Mastigocladopsis repens PCC 10914: one gene and its partner. The protein of the gene in region 2 binds, or shares a complex with, the protein of the main gene of each other region. Links are inferred from orthologs where the notes say so. Each region holds a gene or a part of one and is shown on either strand. Other genes may lie near its edges. The genes, in order: rpsG and tig.

Evidence for each region.
Region 1: the proteins of tig (region 2) and rpsG are in contact, whole or in part, in a crystal structure (PDB 3GTY), measured with the Thermotoga maritima proteins. The link is inferred for Mastigocladopsis repens PCC 10914 from one-to-one orthologs. Residues at the interface, in WP_004081061.1 of Thermotoga maritima: Glu122, Val124, Val129, Leu130, Tyr133, Glu188, Gly259, Ile262, Tyr263, Glu266, Ser270, Glu273, Gln274, Glu277, Arg308, Gln311, Ile312, Ser315, Tyr316, Glu325, Arg329, Arg336, Leu363, Phe366, Trp367, Arg373, Leu377, Arg381, Leu384, Glu387; in WP_004081843.1 of Thermotoga maritima: Lys34, Lys52, Lys55, Glu59, Arg62, Gln63, Glu66, Asn67, Lys69, Val71, Arg95, Ala109, Lys110, Lys111, Gly112, Arg113, Pro114, Glu117, Glu121, Ile124, Ala125, Tyr127, Asn128, Asn129, Thr130, Gly131, Lys135, Asp139, Arg142, Met143.

What each region holds. Positions count from the first base shown.
Region 1 is NZ_JH992901.1:1,220,764-1,223,918, reverse strand. Bases 214-3,040 are described here. They hold rpsG (30S ribosomal protein S7), read right to left. Parts: upstream 1,949-3,040; coding sequence 1,478-1,948; downstream 214-1,477. Other genes in these bases: rpsL (30S ribosomal protein S12), read right to left, coding at 2,540-2,920; MAS10914_RS35410 (hypothetical protein), read left to right, coding at 1,975-2,211; fusA (elongation factor G), read right to left, coding at 214-1,314. Outside these bases: more of fusA, read right to left, coding at 1-213; MAS10914_RS0107610 (HesB/IscA family protein), read right to left, coding at 3,105-3,155.
Region 2 is NZ_JH992901.1:2,499,983-2,503,191, forward strand. What follows is about bases 329-3,209. They hold tig (trigger factor), read right to left. Parts: upstream 2,559-3,209; coding sequence 1,098-2,558; downstream 329-1,097. Other genes in these bases: clpP (ATP-dependent Clp endopeptidase proteolytic subunit ClpP), read right to left, coding at 329-842. Also shown: ATP-dependent protease ATP-binding subunit ClpX, read right to left, coding at 1-137; more of clpP, read right to left, coding at 147-328. UniProt on the Bacillus subtilis protein: Involved in protein export. Acts as a chaperone by maintaining the newly synthesized protein in an open conformation. Functions as a peptidyl-prolyl cis-trans isomerase.

The DNA of each region.
Region 1 (3,155 bases), 1.3 Mb from region 2 along the record:
GACGTGAACGCGGAAGGTTGGGTCTTCTTCCGAGAGAGATTGCAGAGCCTTGGACAGTTTGTCCATGTCGTTCTTGGTTTTGGGTTCAACCGCTACCGAGATTACAGGCTCAGGAATAAATAGGGATTCCAGAATCACTGGTGAGTTTTCATCAGTCAGTGTGTCACCTGTCAAGGTGTCTTTCAATCCCAAGGCGGCTCCCAAATCCCCAGCCCGTAGTTCATCGACATCTATCCGGTCATCTGCTTTCAAAACCACTAAACGAGAAATCCGTTCTTTCTTGTTCTTAGTGGCGTTGAGGACGTAGCTGCCCTTCTTCAGAACACCGGAATAAACACGAACAAAGGTCAGGCGACCGTAGGGGTCTGCCATAATCTTGAATGCCAGAGCCGACAACGGTTCGTTGTCGTCGGCATGGCGCTCAACAGCTTCGCCATTTGGCAGTGTACCTTGAATTGGTGGTACTTCGGTGGGTGCTGGCAGGTAATCCACCACCGCATCCAATAACAGCTGTACACCTTTGTTTTTGAATGCCGAACCGCAAAGCATTGGCACAATAGTACCTGCAACCGTGCCTTTACGTAGAGCTGTGCGGATTTCGTCTTCGGTAAGTTCCTCGCCTTCGAAGTACTTGGTCATCAGGTTATCATCGGTTTCCGCTACCGCTTCAATTAGTTTGGTGCGGTACTCTTCTACCTGAGAGCGCATATCTTCTGGGATCTCCGTTTCTTGGATATCGGTTCCCTGGTCGTTTGTGTACATATATGCACACATCTTCACTAGGTCAACGATCCCCTTGAAGTCGCTTTCACTACCAATGGGCAACTGAATTGCTATGGCATTTGTCCGCAGGCGATCGCGCACTTGCTCGTAAACTTTGTAGAAGTTGGCGCCAGTGCGATCCATCTTGTTCACAAAAACGATGCGAGGCACTTTATACCGATCTGCCTGACGCCATACTGTTTCTGTTTGCGGTTGCACGCCACCTACAGAACATAAAACTGTAATTACACCGTCTAGTACCCGCATGGAACGTTCTACTTCAATTGTGAAGTCTACGTGTCCTGGGGTATCAATAATGTTAACTTGATAATTTTTCCAACTGGTACTAATAGCAGCAGCAGTGATAGTAATTCCCCGCTCCCGCTCTTGTTCCATCCAGTCAGTTACAGCGGTTCCTTCATGGACTTCACCAATTTTATGAATTATCCCAGAGTAAAATAATATTCTCTCTGTTGTAGTTGTTTTGCCCGCATCTATATGCGCCGCAATACCAATATTGCGTACTCTCTCTAGCGGGTTTGTACGTGCCACAGCTGCCTCCTATAGTTTTTGGCTCATGATATCTTGTATATTACACTTTGTTAAGATATTATACTTTTACGGAAAACCGTCTTTTTCCAGTAAATACACGATCTATCGCTCTTCAATTACGATATATCACCCTTGTAGAGACGCGCCATGGCGCGTCTTTACATCAATAACGATAGTGAGCAAAGGCTTTGTTAGCTTCTGCCATGCGGTGCGTTTCTTCCCGCTTACGAATCGCGTTCCCGGTTTCGTTGGCAGCATCCATCAATTCATTTGCCAGCCTGCTTGCCATTGTACGACCTGGTCTTGCCCTTGAAAACTGCACCAACCAACGCATTGCTAAGGTTGTACCCCGTTCGGCACGCACTTCCATAGGGACTTGGTAGGTTGCCCCACCAACTCGACGAGCTTTGACTTCTACCAAAGGCGTGGCGTTACGCACAGCTCTTTCAAAGGTTTCCAACGGATCGCCACCAGTCCGTTCCTCAATTGTTTTCATGGCAGCATAAACAATGCGTGCGGCAAGAGATTTTTTGCCATGACGCATTATCCGCCTAATTATCATGCTGACAAGACGACTGTTATACACCGAGTCAGGCGGAACCGGACGCTTTTGAATAACACCACGACGAGACATACTTAACCTTCAGTTCTAAATTGGCAATGAGACTATATGCTATATGCTATCGAACACCAGAAGCTCTGAACGGCGAATGCCGTCGTCACACTTTCTTCAGCTGTTTCACTACAATTGCAGTTACGCTGACTGGTAAAAATTGCTACCCTCAACTAGATGAGGCGACAAAATTATATACTGTGACTGACTCTATTCATCAAACTTCCACAAGCAAGTACATAATTGCTGGGCGTGTTGATGTCATACAGTTTCGCGTACTTTGAGCTTTACATCGGCAGATACAGTTGGTCAGTCTTATTAAACTCCCTGTACCAGTTTCACGCTTAGTCTGCCTGACCGACCGATGGGTGTTACCAGAAAAATCCTCGCAGCGCTTTTATCCCGACTCTAAGCCAAGTTTTGAACAAACACAAGCTCATCCTAGAGCCGAATCCGCCTAGGAAACTTATCTGACTTAATTTCTGCAAATAGGCGCCTTAAGCTTACTTATGATGACTGTCTTTACAGAACTATAGCCAAAAGCGCTTTCACCATATAGAAGGAAGAACTAGATGCGATTAATCGGAGTTTATACGATTAATCACACCCAATCTACTGTTTAGGTTTAGGACGCTTTGTTCCATATTTGGAACGACCTTGCTTACGGTCTTTGACTCCGGCTGTATCTAAAGTGCCACGGATAATGTGGTATCTCACGCCTGGTAAGTCCTTGACACGACCGCCGCGAATCATCACAACAGAGTGTTCTTGCAAGTTATGACCAATCCCTGGAATGTAAGCTGTGACTTCAAATCCAGAGGTCAATCTTACCCTTGCTACTTTGCGTAGAGCTGAGTTTGGCTTTTTCGGTGTGGTTGTGTATACTCTGGTACAAACACCCCGACGTTGAGGGCATTGTTTTAGAGCTGGGGACTTGGTTTTCTGACGCGCTTGTTCGCGTTCGTTACGTATGAGCTGCTGTATAGTTGGCATGAGTTACAGCGCGAGAAGCTGCCTATAGTCTAAGTTTTAACAAATCCTAATTATATCTTTTTTTATGGTTTTGTGTCAAACTTTTTCGTCATTATTTTTCTTCCCCTATTCCTCCATTTCCCCCTACACTCTTCCAGGCGTATAGGCGCAAGCCTGTTTCCTTTCTACGGTTCAACACTAACCGCTATGTTCTATGAGTTGTTGAAAAGGAGTTACCACATCCACAAGTCGCATT
Region 2 (3,209 bases):
TCCTCATCCAGAATTTCATTACACAAATCAACGCATTCATCGCAGATGTAGACTCCCGGTCCGGCGATTAGTTTACGCACCTGCTCCTGAGACTTTCCACAAAACGAACATTTTAAATGGGAGTCGTACTTAGACATACCAGCCTCTTATTTCAGAATGGTGACGTTTTCCCCTGGAGAGGGAAGATTTTGCCTGGAGATGACCTGATCAATCAACCCATAATTTTTCGCCTCTTGGGCCGACATAAAGAAATCACGCTCAGTATCGGCTTCGACTCTTTCTAATGGTTGACCAGTATGAGTCGCCAGTAACTGATTCAACTTAGATTTATGATAAAGAATTTCTCTGGCTTGGATCTCAATGTCAACGGCTTGCCCTTGTGCACCACCCAGTGGCTGGTGAATCATGATCCGGGAATCAAGAAGAGACATTCGTTTACCAGCCGTTCCTGCTGCTAACAAGAACGCCCCCATGCTTGCGGCTAATCCAAAACATATCGTTACCACATCAGGACGAATCTGCTGAATGGTATCATAAATCGCCATGCCTGCTGTCACGGAGCCACCGGGAGAATTAACATACAGTTGAATGTCCTTTTCTGAATCTTCAGCGTCTAGAAACAACAACTGGGCAACAATTGAGTTGGCAACGGCATCGTCTATTGGCGTTCCTAAAAAAATAATCCGCTCCCGTAGCAAGCGGGAATAGATGTCGAAAGCCCGTTCTCCCACACCGGATTGTTCTACCACCATCGGGACGATGTTGCTAGGACTGTTGAGGGAGTAAAGTTTAAAGTCACTCAAGCTGTTAACTTGGTAGTTTCCCGACTGCGATACAACCATAAAAGAACGTTTGACACTAAGTGTAACAATGATCGAGACAGCAACTGCTGCCTTGTTCAGGAACCTGATTTTTGATATAGCTATGTGTTAACCATTATGCCTTATATAAATTCCTATCGTGTAAAACAGTATCAAACCAAGGCAGTGACGTGGGCAGCTACTTATTTAAATTTTTTTAAACTTCTACCTGAGGGACTGTTGTAAGAGCAATAGGGGGAGGAAAATTCTCTTTGTTCCCCTTATCCCCCTCATGATCTATTCTCCCTCTGTTGGTGTGTCTTGTGGCAAGCTTTCCGCAATAGTTTGGGGTGTTTGTTCTGCTGTTTCAGTTATTGCAACTGGCTCGGCTACTGTATCTTCTTCAGTCTCAGTTTCTGCTGGACTCAAAGAACCTTCAGCTACCAATTCAACTGTTGAGCGTTCCAAAAGCCAGTCGATGATTTTTTCGGTCAACATTTCGTTTTCTACGACTTCACGCAGTCTTTCCTCATCAACATCTTTTTCCGAGTACTGCTCCATTAATTCTTGGACTCTAGCGGCGATTTCTGCTTCTGACACTTGGATGGACTCGCGTTTGCCGATTTCCCGGAGCGACAGAGAACGCTTTATGCGCTCAATTGCTTCACCGCGAGAACGCTCTCGCAACTGGGGAATCACATCTTGGGTAAACAATTTCTTAATATCAAGACCCTGTTGAGAAAGCCTCATGGCTGTTTGCGTCAGCATTGCATCGACTTCCTGCTGAATCATCGTTTCTGGCAAGTCAATTTCTACTTGCTTAAGTAGTTCAGCCAACAGAGCCTCTTGCTTGTTCGTTTTTGTTTTTTGTTCAGCCTCTTTTTGAAAGCGCTCTTCCAAAGAAGCTCGTAATTCGTCCAGAGTTTGGTACTCGCTGACTTCTTGGGCAAAGTCATCATTAAATTCCGGCAGTTCTTTTTCCTTCACCTCTTTGAGGGTTACTGTAAAAACAGCAGGTTTTCCCGCTAACTCTTCGTTTACGTAAGGGTCTGGAAACGTCGCTGAGATTTCTTTGGTTTCTCCAGGATTCATTCCCACTATCCCTACAACAAAACCAGGAATGAATTTATCTTCCTGCATCTCTAATTGGAAATCAGTTGCTTCGCCGCCAGGTATTGGCTGGGGTTCGCCTGTTTCGTCTTCACCCTCAAAGGCAGCCAAAACACCTTTAAAATCGACGACAGCAACATCACCTATTTGTACTGGGCGTCCTTCTACAGGAATTAACGTCGCCATTTCTTGGCGTTCGTTTTCTAAGACTTTGTCTACCTGCTCTGGCTCGTACTTAACTTCCTCGGCTTTGAATTGCAAGCCCGTATACTCTCCCAGATTGGGTTCTGGTTCCACGTCTACAGCTGCGGCAAATGTTAGGGGTTTTCCAGGTTCATAATTGTTAATCAATTCATCAAACGAAGAGCGCAGATGCGGTTGACCAATCGCCTGGATTTTTTCTTGTAAGAGCGCTTGCTCAATGCCATCTTGAATTAATTCTTCTAACGCAGTTGCCTTGATTCGAGTTCCGCCAAGGCGTTGTAGCAATATTTGCCGAGGCACCTTGCCTTTGCGAAATCCAGGAATGTTTGCAGTACTGGCGAGGTTTTTAATAACTTGTTCGTAAGTTTCCTTGGTCTTTTCTGGCGTAATCTCTATTTCTAAACCAATTTGACTGGCGGGAAGTTTTTCCTGGGTGACTTTCATGCTTCGTCTCTATCTATTTTGGTATTTCTTTTTACTATTACGAGCTGACACCATTTATGGCGTCTTAAAAGTTAAACTTTCCTGACTTGGATGAAAGGTATCTACTTGAAGGCAATAAGTGTGAAGTACGAAGTTAAGTAGAAGGCAGAGGAGCCACTGTAGTCAAGGCAACGCCTGCATAAAGCAAGTGGTGTGGCAGAAGGGAAAAGGCTTATCCTATCTACTCTCTGGGCAGATGCATTTTATGTTTAATTATGTCTCCCTAGTTAGAAGTATCCACAAGGATGCATCGGGGGGATCTAGACAAGGATAATACAATGCCTGAAGCTTTTCTCCACGGAGTTTTTATCCTGCTTATTCCTTCTGACTTCATCCTTCATCCTTTCTTCATCTTTTATCCTTAGACCTTTGGTTGGTAAAAGTTCTTGACACTTTAGCGCAAACTAGTTTACCAATTTAAACTCCAAATTGTTTTTTACCAAAGGGTTAACACCGTGATATCCTGGTTCTCAAGCAGCAGTTGGCACGCCAAAGTTGTAACGTTGGGGCTATCTGCCTTGGGGAATAGGTCGGTCTACCGGCTTGCTAGTTCCAGTCCATTTGGATCATAGTACACCAATCATCTTGACAACAGATCTTATATGCAGAATT